Regions from separate parts of the Virgibacillus sp. genome, predicted to be linked through region 2. Evidence: predicted binding sites of a transcription regulator. Region 2 holds the regulator's gene; the other holds the start of a gene.
What was found. The regulator CtsR, encoded in region 2, represses protease genes until heat stress. The targets are predictions, from matches to a motif close to ATGGTCAATAAAGGTCAAACA.
Positions count from the first base shown of each region.

Region 1: HLX49_RS05885 (ATP-dependent Clp protease ATP-binding subunit) is a predicted target of CtsR. The motif match lies at 3,875-3,895, and genes of this name have one in related genera.

Region 1 is NZ_JABXHF010000019.1:29,568-37,252, reverse strand. It holds gene HLX49_RS05900 (Na+/H+ antiporter family protein) at 1-601, shown strand, start outside; gene pdaA (delta-lactam-biosynthetic de-N-acetylase) at 769-1,560, shown strand; gene mbcS (acyl-CoA synthetase MbcS) at 1,817-3,394, shown strand; gene HLX49_RS05885 (ATP-dependent Clp protease ATP-binding subunit) at 4,073-6,208, shown strand; gene HLX49_RS05880 (ComEC/Rec2 family competence protein) at 6,540-7,454, shown strand; gene HLX49_RS05875 (SPFH domain-containing protein) at 7,478-7,685, shown strand, end outside.
Region 2 is NZ_JABXHF010000053.1:294-7,978, reverse strand. It holds gene radA (DNA repair protein RadA) at 1-95, opposite strand, end outside; gene clpC (ATP-dependent protease ATP-binding subunit ClpC) at 930-3,356, opposite strand; gene mcsB (protein-arginine kinase McsB) at 3,375-4,439, opposite strand; gene mcsA (protein-arginine kinase activator protein McsA) at 4,436-4,984, opposite strand; gene HLX49_RS11880 (CtsR family transcriptional regulator) at 4,999-5,466, opposite strand; gene HLX49_RS11875 (MgtC/SapB family protein) at 6,097-6,795, opposite strand; rRNA gene rrf (5S ribosomal RNA) at 7,306-7,421, opposite strand; partial or broken rRNA gene HLX49_RS11865 (23S ribosomal RNA) at 7,579-7,685, opposite strand, start outside.

The DNA.
Region 1 (7,685 bases), on a different contig from region 2:
ATTTACACTTATAGCAGTTGCTGGTGCTTTAACGGCGCAAATTATAACAGGCAACCTCATTATAGGAGCTCTTACGGGGCTTGTGCTCATGTTTATATTTTTTGTTATTCCTTTTCATAAAGCAGATCAAGTTGTCAGTGAAGGTATCGGCATGATGGGAACAATTGCTTTTGTCATGCTTGTGGCCTCAGGTTTTGGAAATGTATTGACAGAAACAGGTTCCGTAGAAGCGCTTGTAGAAGTATCTTCGGGGTTTTTAGATCAAAATAAGGCCCTTATTGCTTTCATTTTGTTGCTAGTAGGACTTATCGTTACGATTGGGATCGGCTCTTCTTTTGGAACCATTCCTATCTTAGCCGCATTGTATGTTCCCATTTGCTTAGCTGCAGGCTTTTCTCCATTAGCTACAGCTGCATTAATTGGAACGGCAGGTGCACTAGGTGATGCAGGGTCGCCAGCTTCAGATAGTACATTAGGTCCAACTTCAGGATTAAATGCTGACGGCAGACATCACCATATTTGGGACACGGTGGTACCAACTTTTATACACTATAACATTCCCCTATTTATTTTTGGTTGGGTAGCTGCTATTATTTTGTAAACAATCAAATAAAAATACTGTTTGAAATTAAAATTGCTATGACCCGTAGGAAGCTTTTCATCCTACGGGTTGTTCATTTTAGTGTTGCTTCTATTATTGTTTGCGATAATACATAAGAATAAATAGGCTGAAAATGTGCATAGTAAGATCAAAAAAGGTGATTATCCATGAGAAAAAGATTTTCTATATGTGCAGTTTTAGTTATATTGGCTACCTTATATACACCACTTTCATCTTTAGCATCTGGCTATGGATGGGGGTACAGTAAAAACGAAGTGCATAAAATCCCTGATATTGGAAAATATGCAAGCCTGCTTGAAAAATACAATGCGTATTATGCAGATCCATCTGGAGAAAAAAATGTATACGTAACATTTGATAATGGCTACGAACAAGGTTATACAGCTGATATCTTAGATGTATTAAAAAAGCACCAAGTTCCAGCAACTTTTTTTGTTACAGGGCACTACGTAAAAGAAGAACCTGAATTAGTAAAACGTATGGTAAAAGAAGGGCATATTGTCGGTAACCACTCGTATCATCATCCTGATTTTACGATTATGAATAAAAAAAATATACAAGAAGAATTAGAATCATTGGAGGAAGCAGTTGCAGCAATTTCCGATCAAAAAGATATGAAATACTTACGTCCGCCAAGAGGAATGTTTAATAAAGATACATTAGAATGGGCGAATGAATTGGGATATATTCACATCTTTTGGTCGCTTGCCTTTAAAGATTGGGAGACAGATAAGCAAAAAGGGTGGAAATATGCATTTGATCAAGTAAAAGAGCAAATTCATCCAGGTGCGATCATTTTATTACACACTGTTTCCTCCGATAATGCAAAAGCACTTGAAAAAATGATTCGTGCGTTACAAAAACAGGGCTACTCATTTAAAAGCCTTGATGATCTGGTGTTAAGAAATAAACTTCCTGAAGCTATATACGGCTTGTAGTTTTCCCTTACAGTGCAGTAAGAGGGGGCTTTCAACAGAAGGAAGTTGAAGGTCCTCTTCCATTGTTGGAAACCATTATGCTTGTAACAATGGAAGGTGCAGGTGTAAATTACGGGGAGATATAGCAATTGGCAAGCAAAATGAAAGTTTTTGCTTGCCAATCATTTTGAAACTAAAGTCACGTGTACATTTTTATTTAAAATTTTCCTAATATTTGATATGATTAGAAAAAGTATTTAAATGAGGAGTTGATATTTTGAAAAGGGAAGCACTTATTCCGCCAAAAGCTTATAATATTGCCATGGAGATAGAGCGTCACGCCAACAGCAAGAATAAACTAGCACTGATAAAGGAGAATGAATTTGGAGAAACCGATCAGCTTACATATAAGGAGCTAGTAAAGCGAGCTAACCAAATTGGTAACGTTTTCTTAAAAGCTGGCTTAAAAAAAGGTGACAAAATTTTAATTATGGTCAATCGCTCTTTTGAAGCCTATGAAGTATATCTGGCTGCATTGAAAACAGGAATCATTATTATTCCTAGTTCCGAAATGTTAAAAACGAAAGATTTGCAATACCGTGTATCACACGGAGAAATAAGTGGTGTCGTTAGTTTGTATCGTTTCGCAAACCAGTTCGAAGGAATACGTGAATATGATCAGTTACATAAATTTGTTATTGGTGAAGCGGTAGATGGATGGGTATTTTTGGATGAAGAAAAGAAACAAGTTAGTGAGCAATTAGAAATTGTTGATACGAATAGAGAAGATACCGCTTTTTTACCATACACATCAGGTACAACTGGGAATCCAAAAGGGGTTGTCCATAGCCATGCTTGGGGGTACGCTCACTTAAATGCAGCTGCATATAATTGGCTTGCTATCCAAGATGGAGATCGTGTATGGGCGACAGCAGGGCCTGGTTGGCAAAAATGGGTGTGGAGCCCGTTTTTATCCGTTCTTGGAACAGGTGCAACAGGTTTTTTTTACACCGGAAAATTTAACGCTGAAAAACATTTACAATTAATAGATGATTATCAAATAAACATAATATGCAGCACGCCGACAGAATATCGTATGATGGCGAAAGTCGATAGCCTTCCACACTATAATCTAATGTCCCTACATAGCGCTGTATCAGCAGGGGAGCCACTAAACGTTGAAGTAATAGACATATTTAGGCATCATTTTAATATTACTGTACGAGATGGATATGGACAAACGGAGAACACATTATTGCTCGGGTTTACAAAGGATATGCAGGTGAGGCCGGGATCAATGGGAAAGCCTACTCCAGGTAATAATGTAGAGGTAATTGATGAAAATGGTGATCCACTAGGTCCAAATGAAGTCGGAGATATTGCAGTGAGATTAGATAGCCCAGCTTTATTTTCTGAATATTATAAGGATACAGAGCGTACCAGTATGGCTAAACGAGGTTTGTATTATATAACGGGGGATCGTGCCTATAAGGACGAGGATGGCTTTTTCTGGTTTGAAGGAAGAAGTGATGATATTATTATTAGCTCTGGCTATACGATTGGTCCTTTTGAAGTGGAAGATGCGCTTATAAGGCATGCAGCCGTACAAGACTGTGCAGTCGTTGCAAGCCCTGATGAAATAAGAGGAAATGTAGTAAAAGCATTTATTGTTCTTCGGGAAGGATTCCAACCGAGTGATCAGCTAATAGAAGAATTACAAAATCATGTAAAAACGATAACGGGGCCCTATAAGTATCCAAGAAAAGTTGAATTTATGGATGATTTACCAAAAACAACATCTGGTAAGACGAGGAGAGTAGAATTACGTAATAAAGAAAAGATGGTAAATAAATAGAGCTATCAATGTGAGGAGATCAAATAAATGATTCTCCTCTTTTTCTTGTAATAAGAAAGTATAAAATTTGTTGCTTTAAATACCGATTTAACGGAATAGCCACGTTCGGCTCCAGCGCCCAGCAACTAGGCGACTTCACGAATCGCCCTAAGATAAGTCATCATCAGTTCGTGCTAAATAGGAAGGTCGACTAAACAGGGGTATGCCGCCCAACGTCGGCATACCCCTGTTTTAGTGGCATAATTCCTAAAACTTCAGTTGATTCGCTCCACTCGCTATTGCTAATGGGGCTTGCGCCTTTGTTCTGGACTATAGAAAAGTATAAGTTTATAGTATAAACCAAACTGACGGCGTTTTATCTGCATAGAGAATGAATGATAGCCAAGTTTTCTAATAGAGGATTCATACATCTTGTGGATGTTATGATACGTGAGCAAAGACCTTGAAAGTCAAACAAAGTCAAAGTATAATAATAGTCAAAAGGTCAAATAAAGTCAAAGTCATACGAAAACCATTAAAAACAAGCTTAAAACTTCGTATTATAGAAAAAATAAAAAAATAATACAAATCCCTTGAAAGTCAAAGAAGGTCAGAGTATAATATTAGTTGAAAGGTCAAAGATAGTCAAAGTCAAACATTGATGAGTATATAGATAAACTTTAAAAGGAGGAGTTCCATATGTTATGTCAAAATTGTAAACAAAATGAAGCAACAGTTAATGTAGCAATGCAATTAAACGATCAACATATGCAAATGCATTTATGCAATGAATGCTTCCGTAAAATGCAAGGCCAAATGATGGATGGTAATAATAACTTTTTTTCTCAATCCCCGTTTAGCAATGCTTATGGGTCATTTGCAGAATCGGGAAATGGCTCACCGAAAATGGGAACACGCACAAGACAACAGACAGGAAATCAAGGAAATGGTCTACTTGATCAGTTAGGTAAAAATCTAACAGATGAAGCAAGGGGTGGAAAGATTGACCCAGTAATCGGACGAGATAATGAAGTGAAACGGGTTATTGAAACATTGAATCGTAGAAATAAAAACAACCCTGTTTTAATTGGTGAACCGGGCGTGGGTAAAACAGCTATTGCAGAAGGTTTAGCTTCAAAGATAGTAGAAGGTGACGTCCCAACCAAATTATTGAATAAAGAGATTTATTTGCTTGATGTAGCATCACTTGTTGCCAATACTGGTGTACGAGGACAATTTGAGGAGCGAATGAAACAATTAATTCAGGAGCTGCAACAACGTCAAGATGTGATTCTATTTGTTGATGAAATTCATTTACTAGTTGGTGCAGGAACAGCAGAAAGCTCACAAATGGATGCTGGCAACATTTTAAAACCAGCGCTTGCTAGAGGAGAGATTCAACTAGTTGGAGCAACGACACTAAAAGAATATCGTCAAATTGAAAAAGATGCAGCATTAGAACGTCGTTTACAACCAATTATCGTTGAAGAACCAACTCCGGAAGAAGCGGTGCAAATATTAAAGGGTATTAAAGATCGTTACGAAAAATTTCATGAGGTACGCTATTCTGATGAAGTTATAGTAGCTTGTGTAAACTTATCTAAACGCTATATCCAAGATCGCTACTTACCAGATAAAGCAATTGATTTAATGGATGAAGTTGGTTCTAGACTAAATTTAAATAATTCATCTAAAGATTCTGAGTCTATTTATCATCGTTTAGAAGAAGTAAAAAAAGAAAAAGAAGCTGCGGCTGAGCGTGAAGATTATGAACGAGCAGCACACTTACGTTATCAAGAAATTCAGTTACAAAAACAGTTGGAAAAAGCAAAAGGTGAAGAGCAAGATATAGATGTAGATGTGTCTGACATTGAGTTAATTGTCGAAGAAAAAACGGGTATTCCAGTAACGAAACTACAAGCAGATGAACAAGAAAAGATGAAAAATCTTGCTAAACATCTAGGCGAAAAAGTTATTGGACAACAAGAAGCAGTTAATAAAGTAGCTAAAGCAATTCGTCGTAGTAGAGCTGGTTTAAAAGCAAAAGAACGCCCAATCGGTTCGTTCCTATTTGTTGGACCAACTGGAGTAGGTAAAACAGAATTAACAAAAGTGCTAGCTGAAGAATTGTTTGGTACAAGAGATGCGCTTATTCGACTTGACATGAGTGAATACATGGAGAAACATGCTGTATCTAAAATTATTGGTTCACCTCCTGGTTATGTAGGACATGAAGAAGCCGGACAATTAACTGAAAAAGTGCGTCGTAATCCGTATTCCATCGTTTTATTAGATGAGATTGAAAAAGCGCACCCAGATGTACAAAATATGTTCTTACAAATCATGGAGGATGGTCACTTAACAGATTCTCAAGGCAGAACAGTGAGCTTTAAAGATACTGTCATTATTATGACAAGTAATGCGGGAACTGGATTTAAAACAATAAGTGTCGGCTTTAATAAAGATAAGCACGATTCCGTCTCCACGTTGGAAAGACTAAGCGACTATTTCAAACCAGAATTTCTTAACCGTTTTGATGCGATTATTCGCTTCAATGAATTAGAAAAAGAACACCTACTAGAAATTGTTGACTTAATGCTTCAAGAGCTACATGATACAATCGAAGAAAACAATATTTCAATTACTATTACGGACGAAGCAAAAGAAAAGCTTGTTGATGTAGGATTTGATGCAAGATTTGGTGCGCGTCCACTACGAAGAGTGATTCAAGACAAAGTAGAAGACCAGTTAACGGATTTAATACTTGAAAATGAAAATGTAAATCATGTTCAAGTCGACGTTATAAACGACAATATCGTAGTTAAACAAGCTTAAAAATTATAATGAAAAGCTACTGAGCACGAAGAAGTGTTCAGTAGCTTTTTTTTAGGACTATAGGAAAGCAATTTAGATTTTATCGTATAAGAAAAACCATTAAGAGTTGGTGAAAGCCTTCGTTTTTCTAGTGAAAAATCTTATAAGGTAAGTCAATGATGGAAGACCCACTTCATACTTTTGTCTATAAGGAAAACAACCGTTCAATTTACACTAGTCTAAGGGTAACAATAAGTACATCCAAAAAATGACTGTTTGTATCGTTCATAAATACGCCCTGTTTGCAAGAGAATAAACAGTATACTCCAAAATGCAAAGGGTGCAGTTTCTTATGTACAAAAGACAGCATATTTCTATAATAATTCTCACTATATTTATTACTTTTATTCCTTTTCAATCTGTACATAGTGATAATGCTGCAAAGGATATGCAAGTTCATTTTATTAATGTCGGTCAAGGTGACAGTATATATATTCGAACCCCGAGTAGTAAACATATTTTAATCGATGGCGGACCGCCAAAATATGGTAAAAAGGTAGTCAATTACTTAAAGCAGCAAGGTGTAAAAAAATTAGATTTAGTAGTAGCGACACATCCAGACATAGATCATATTGGCGGGCTCGTCACCGTAATGAAGCAATTGGAAATAAAAAAGATGTTAGATTCCGGTAAGCTGCATACAACGAAAAGGTATTCCAAATATATTCAGGAGCTTGTAAAACAGGAAATTCCTATATCAATTGCAAAAATGGACGAAGAAATAGAGCTTGATCCATCATTAAATATTCAAGTACTCAATACGTATCAACCATCTAGGACGAATAATCAATCTTCTATCGTTTTACAAGTATCGTATAAACAAGTTGATTTTTTATTTATGGGGGATGTAGAAATGAAACAAGAAAAAGATATTCGAAAAAAAGTCGATGCATCAGTCGAAATATTGAAAGTCGCACATCATGGATCGAAAACAAGTTCCTCGCTCTCGTTTTTGCAATCCATCCAGCCTAATATAGCTATTTTAACGTATCACAAGAATAACCGTTATGGGCATCCAGTTGAAAGAGTGATTCATCATTTATATAAAGTAGGAGCTTCCATATATTCAACTGGAGCGTTAGGGCATCTAGTAATTCGTACAGATGGGACAACCTATATGGTCGAGCCGGAAAAAGAACCTTATGATGCTTTATATGCCAGTTCATTATTTACAAAAATATACAAAAGTGATATCGTTATAATATAAAAATGATAGGTAGGTGCAGGCACATGAAGGAGAAACCAGCTTGGACGTTTAATGGGTATGCGGGAGTTTTAATTATTGCATTTTTGTTGGCGGGTACGGTATTTAGCTTTTTAGAACAACAATTTATTATTGGAATTCTTTGTGTCATCGTAGCTGTTACTTTAGGAAGTGGAATTACTTTAATCCAGCCAAACCAGTCTGCAGTTGTCATGTTTTTAGGGAAGTACATGG
Region 2 (7,685 bases):
GTATTCCAATTATTACAACCAGGACACTTGCCAAGCCATTTTGCTACTTCATACCCACAATCCTGACAAACAAATTTCGTTTTACGCTTCGCCAACCTATCACTACCCCTTCACTTATCTATTATATACGATTTTAGCAACCATAAAGTTACAGGTTCCTATCAATTTGAATAGGAATTCCATAGTCGTGCCACAAATCTTCCCTATTTCATACTGCTTAAAGCTAAAAATGGATTCACTTTTTTCGAAAAGACACTTCTTGTTGCTTCAATTTACTTAAAAGCAGCGTTTTGTTATTCGAAAAACTTGGCTATCGCCAAAGTCTTTATCCGCTTATACTATAAACCTTAAAAAATTTATACTTTCCTATAGTATAAAAAACTCGCCTGCGAGTGCTTTCGCGATTTTCCTAACGCAAGTCATCGTAGTTTCTTACTAGAAAAACACTTTGCTTTTCACCAATTCTTTATATAGAAAGCATTCATTTTGCTTATACGATAAGCCTTAAAATTTTATGCTTTCTATTGCTTATTTTTATTAGTTTAACATATTTTGGCGTTAAAAGAATGATTCTCATCATCTATATTATTGCAACATAGCAGGACGTTTTCCCTAAACCTATCTATCTTATTACAACAACTTTACTTATCGACAAATCTTTCGCATAAGCCTTCGTTTTTCTTATACGATAAAACCTTATACTTTTCTATAGTACAAATTAGGTCATATGTTTCTTAGAATAATACTTCTTTTCTTTTTGTAAATAAATTTCTTAAAGCATTAATTTGGTTCTAAATAAACAATCCTTTCGTGAAGCTACCTCCTCACGAAAGGATTGGTTTGTCAGAAAAACTTGGCTATTAACAAGTCTTTATGGCGATGACCATGGCTGCCGCTTTCCGTTACTACTTATCATCATATAGATAAGACTAAGGAAGTATAATAAATTCTCCTTTATTGTTTAAACCAATTTTTACTTTTTGACCTTTTTCAATTGTTCCTTTTAAAAGCTCTTCAGACAATAAATCCTCTACATTCTTTTGAATCGAGCGACGAAGCGGTCTTGCTCCATATTCAGGATCGAAACCTTCATTGGCAATCTTTTCAATTGCCTTATCTGTTAGCGAGAACTCGATATCTTGTTCTTTTAAACGTTTTTGCAGTTGTTGAATCATTAGCGTTACAATCTGCTTCATATGTTTTTTCTCTAAGGAATGGAAAACAATTGTTTCATCTATACGGTTTAAAAATTCTGGTCGAAATGCTTTTTTTAGCTCTTCCGTTACTTTTGATTTCATATTTTTATAATCCTGGTCTTCTTCCCCTAAATTAAAGCCAACATATTTATTTCGCTTTAATTCGCTCGCACCAACATTCGATGTCATAATTAATACCGTATTACGAAAATCGACCACGCGACCTTTGGAGTCGGTTAAACGACCATCTTCAAGAACTTGTAATAAGATATTGAACACTTCCGGGTGAGCCTTTTCTACTTCATCTAAAAGCACAACGGAATACGGTTTTCTACGGACTTTTTCAGTTAGTTGACCGCCTTCTTCATATCCTACATAGCCAGGAGGTGAGCCAACTAAACGAGAAGTAGCATGCTTTTCCATATACTCCGACATATCAATTCGAATCATGGCATCCTCATCCGCAAACATGGCTTCCGCTAAGGCACGAGCTAATTCCGTTTTCCCAACCCCTGTTGGTCCTAAAAATATAAACGAACCAATTGGGCGTTTCGGATCTTTCAACCCTGCTCGAGCTCTACGGATTGCTTTAGAAACGGCATTTACAGCTTCTTCTTGGCCGATTACTCGATTGTGAAGGATCTCCTCCATGTTAAGCAAACGTTCGCTCTCATCCTTCGTTAGTTTTGCTACAGGGACACCCGTCCAGATAGATACAACACTCGCAATGTCTTCTACTGTAACCTCCGTATCGGTTTGTCCTTGCTTTTCTTTCCATTTTGTCTTCGTCTCAGCTACTTCTTCACGTAACCGTTGCTCGGAATCACGAAGCGATGCGGCTTTTTCAAACTCTTGACTTTGTACAGCTGCATCCTTTTCCTTACGAACCTCTTCCAACTTATGTTCTAATTTCTTCAGGTTTGGTGGTACAGTATAGGATTTTAAACGCACCTTCGATCCTGCTTCATCAATTAAATCAATCGCCTTATCTGGTAAGAACCGGTCAGTTATATAACGATCCGATAGATTAGCAGCTGCTTCAATTGCTTCATCTGTTATCGTAACACGATGATGTGCTTCGTAACGATCACGTAAGCCTTTTAAAATTTGGATCGTTTCTTCCAACGTTGGTTCATCAACTTGAATAGGCTGGAATCTGCGCTCAAGCGCTGCATCTTTTTCAATATATTTACGATACTCATCTAATGTCGTAGCACCAATACACTGTAACTCACCACGGGCAAGTGATGGCTTTAAAATATTTGACGCATCAATCGCACCTTCTGCCCCACCGGCGCCAATTAAAGTGTGCAATTCATCAATAAATAAGATAATGTTACCAGCTTGACGAATTTCTTCCATTACCTTTTTCAAACGATCTTCGAACTCACCACGATATTTTGTTCCTGCCACAACCGTTCCCATATCTAGCGTCATCACGCGCTTATCTCGTAATGTTTCTGGTACTTCATTTTGAATAATTTGTTGTGCAAGCCCTTCTGCAACCGCTGTTTTTCCTACACCAGGCTCGCCAATTAATACAGGGTTGTTTTTCGTACGGCGACTTAACACTTGAATAACCCGTTCGATTTCCTTACTACGTCCAATAACTGGATCAATATTGCCTTCTTTGGCGCTCACCGTTAAATCACGTGCTAACGAATCAAGTGTTGGGGTATTCGCATTGGATTGTTGCGCACGCCCCTGACGATTTGCTTGCGATTCATTACTACCTAAAAGCTGTAAAACTTGCTGTCTAGCTTTGTTCAGGCTAACCCCTAAATTATTTAAAACTCTAGCAGCAACGCCCTCTCCTTCTCGGATAAGCCCTAATAGTATGTGCTCTGTGCCAACATATGAATGCCCAAGCTTACGTGCTTCATCTTGGCAAAGTTCTACCACTTTTTTCGCACGTGGTGTATAGTGAATTGTTTGCATTGGCTGTTTCCCTACGCCAATTAGTTTTTCCACCTCTTCTTGAATTTTGGAAATCTCCAATCCAAGTGATTGTAATGCTTTTGCAGCAATACCTTCTCCTTCACGGACAAGTCCTAGTAAAATATGTTCTGTCCCGATATTATTATGCCCTAATCTTACAGCCTCCTCTTGGGAGAGTGCGAGTACTTTTTGTGCTCTTTCGGTAAAACGTCCAGACATCATATATTCGTTTCCTCCTATCTATTCCTCTAATTGCAACCGCTGACGAATAAGAGAAGCTCGCAATTGGTCACGTTCACTTGCTGCTAATGTTTTTTTGGCATAGTGCTGTAAAAATCCTGGTTGAGTCAAAATCATTAGTTCATTTAAAATATTTCTTGATACATTTTTCAATAAACCTACATCAATACCTAACCTTACATTGGATAAGCATGTTGCAGCCTCTTTTGATTCTAAAATTCTTGCATATGCCAATACACCATAAGAACGAAAAATTCGATCTTCCAACTTTTCTTTCGATTGCTCCATTATCCGGTGTCTCGCATAACGTTCCTGTTCAATTAATTGCTTCACAACACTTTGCAAATCAGCAACGATATCCTCTTCTGATTTTCCAAGCGTAATCTGATTAGATATTTGAAAAATGTTTCCTTGCGCTTCACTACCTTCGCCATAAATACCTCGTACAACGAGACCTAACTGGTTAATTGCTGGTATCATGCGATTGATTTGTTTTGTTAAAACTAACGCGGGCAAATGCATCATAACAGAAGCACGCATTCCAGTTCCTACATTCGTCGGACAACTTGTCAAGTAACCTCGTTTTTCATCAAAAGCATAATTGATTTTTTCTTCTAGCCAATCATCAAATTCGAATGCTTGTTGCAGGGCCTCTGCTATTTGAAAACCTGGGAAATAAAGTTGCAAGCGAATATGGTCTTCTTCATTGATCATAAGAGATACTTGCTCATTTTCAGAAATAAGCACAGATGCAGCTTCAGATTGCTTTGCTAACAACGGACTAATCAAATGTTTTTCGACTAATACACGTTTTTCAATAGCGGATAGATCACGAATGGATACAAATGCTAAATCTTTATACACTCCATAAGTTTGTCCTTCATACTTTTCTTGAAAAAAACTCCTTATTTCCTCTAACTCTTTTGGATCAGCAGCTATTGGATAAGGTATATTAGCAAAATTTCGAGCAAGGCGAATACGGCTACTTAAAACAATATCGCTATCTGGACCATCTTTCCGCATCCACGGGCTAATCGCTTCATTCATAAATTGCTGCAATGTCATGATTGATCACCTGCCTCTGCCTGACCGTCATCTTGATTTAAAGCTTTAATTTGATCTCTTACTTTTGCTGCTTCTTCAAATTCTTCATTCTCAATTAACTTTTTCAAATGCAGTTTTAAATCTTCTAGCTGTTTTTTCTTATGCAAATCTCCACCTTGTCGTTTAGGGATTTTCCCATTATGCTTTACATTCCCCGCATGGACTCTTCGAAATATCGAGTCTAAACGATCGTTAAAAGTTTCATAACAAACAGCACAGCCAAATTTTCCTACTTGCTTAAATTGAGAAAAAGTCATTTCGCATTTTGGACATTGTAAGTCCTTTGTCTGATGATAACTTTCCGTGTGTGGATTTGACAAGCTGGAGGTGTCAAAATTAAATAACCCAGAAAGTAAATGATGTAGCGAATATCCATCTTCTGAATAGTTCATATACCCTTTATCCTTCGCACAAACATTACAAACATGAACCTCCATTTTTTGCCCTTGAATCACTTGTGTGAAATGAAGGGTTGCAGGACGTTTGTGACATTCTTGGCATTGCATGTTCACACTCCCCTTTATTTATTTAAATACTTAAGCGTTGTAAGCATGGATGTTAATACGCGTGCACGAATTTCATCTCGTAAAGGCAATTGGAATGGAAGCGTCGTTCTTTCAATAGCGCTTAACATAATCTTAGCCTCGCGTTCCGTAATTAACTCTTCTTCAAGTAACCTTTCTAATATACCGACTGCTTTTTGCTGAGATACAGATGGATTAATCATTTCAATAATTTCATCAATCAACTTGGACTCTTCTTGGTGAATAACCCGCATAATTCGAATAAAACCACCGCCACCACGCTTACTTTCCACAATATAACCTTTTTCAGCAGTAAAGCGTGTATTAATTACATAATTAATTTGTGAGGGGACACATTGAAATTGGTCAGCTATCTCACTTCGTTTAATTTCAATTACATTCTTCCCTTTTGATTGAAGGATTTGCTTCAAATAACTTTCAATTATATCTGATATATTACTCATATGCCCACCCCCTTTTGTATAGAGTAACGGTTTTGACTTTGACTATCTTTGACTATACTTTTATTATACGGGAATTTAAAGAAGATGCAAATACAATACTATGTTTATTGTAGACAAAAATAACTCATAAAAAACACATAATAAAAAAACCTTCTATGAATGGGAATTTCACGACAAAAGTCTTTTTATTACGACAAACCGTATTACCATAGAAAACTTGACTTATCGTCAAGTCTTATGGCGGAAACCGTATTTTTGCTTATAATATATTAAAAAATCCGACACATTCCTATAGTGTAAAAAAGATTTTGCCAAACATTTTAGAATTTTGAAAGGTACGCCTTTTTTATATAAAAGAAACGGACGTAATTCATTCGAACGAGTATCGCCCATTTTTATACCTCGTTATTAGGAATTCCCCTGTTTGTTTTTCTCTATCTAACCTTTCTTAAACAACAGTTTGACCTGTTCCTAACCTTCCGCCGATATTTCAACAACTTGGCTTATCGTCAAAATTTTAAGAATAAAATTCACACTTTGCTACAACGTAAAAAAAGATGAGTATTCCACTATCTGGAGTTCCCATCTTATACGAACACTTTTAAATACATCCTTATAATTATATGCTTTTTATTTTAATTCAGTAACATTTCTAACATGGTTAATACGAGAAATTTCATCAAATAAAGTTAGACGTTCTGCATTCGTTATTCCTTCTGTATTAATAAAAATATTACGGTAATTATTATCTGATTTTGATATTTCTACTTTTTTAATAGAAACGTAATGGTTGTCAAACACTGCAACCACCTCATTTACGGGCAAGTCTGGGAGTGTAACGATTTGAATAACGTGGGAAACTTTTCCTTTTTTAAATAGGCGTTCAAAATTATTAAGGAATATAAGGCTGAGTAATATTATTGCAGTTGTTACTACTGCTGCCCCATACATACCAACACCTACTACCAGACCTAACCCTGCAACTGTCCAAATAGATGCAGCTGTCGTTAAACCTCTTATCGTGCCACCATATACAATGATGGTACCAGCACCTAAAAACCCAATTCCACTTATCACATACGAAGGTATTCTTGCAGGGTCAAAACGGATATTCTCGTAATGCTCTAGAAAAAATTCAAATCCAAATAAAGAAAGTAGCATCATTAGACAAGAGCCAACGCCTACTAAAATATGGGTGCGAAATCCAGCTGAATGATTTTTTAACTCCCTTTCAAACCCGATTAATCCAGAAAGGCATAATGCGATAAGTAAACGAGTTAAAATAACATAAAAATGATCCCCCAATAGTTCATTGATTATTTCTTTCATACTAAATCCCCCAATTGTTAATAAATATAGCCTTTTATTTTATATATATGTGAACAAGATGAGGTTTATTTTTAATGAAGCCCTAATTAAATTAAACTTGTTCTTATTTCAAGAAGAAGTAGGAACTATGCGTTTCCTAATAATAATCAATATCCGCAAGAAGTATGATCTAAGAAGCTAGCTATATGTTGGTTTAAGTGGAGTGGATCGGTTACACTTTTTCAGCATACAATCTCTCCTCTTACTAACAAGAGTTGATATTGAAATAACTTTGGCGCAAGCGCCGTTTAGCAACATAGCGAGTGGAACGAATCAACGGAGATAAAGGATTCATGTCCTCGCCATGAACCGATGATAACTTATCGTAAGGCAATTCGTGAAGTCCATGGACGCTGAATCCAGACGTGGCTAATCAGTTATTTCCTTATCTTTAAGCAACTTTTATCCTTTCTTATTTTATAAAATAAAAAAACTGACCATCTTTTTGATGAATCAGCTTTTTTGCTAATCGCCTGGCGGCGTCCTACTCTTGCAGGGACAAAGTCCCAACTACCATCGGCGCTGGAGAGCTTAACTACTGTGTTCGGCATGGGAACAGGTGTGACCTCTCCGCCATTACTACCAGGCAAAGTTCCTATCTGTTATGTTGTGCTTCAAAGAGGCACAAATCTTATTATAATCGTTTTTGTGAAAAAATCAAGATCTTTGTTGAAAAAAGTCATTTTTTCCTTGTTACCTTGAAAACTAAATAAGAGATCATTCAACGTACATCTACCAAAAAAGTTAGTTAAGTCCTCGATCGATTAGTATTCGTCAGCTCCACGTGTCACCACGCTTCCACCTCGAACCTATCAACCTCATCATCTCTGAGGGATCTTACTCACTTATAG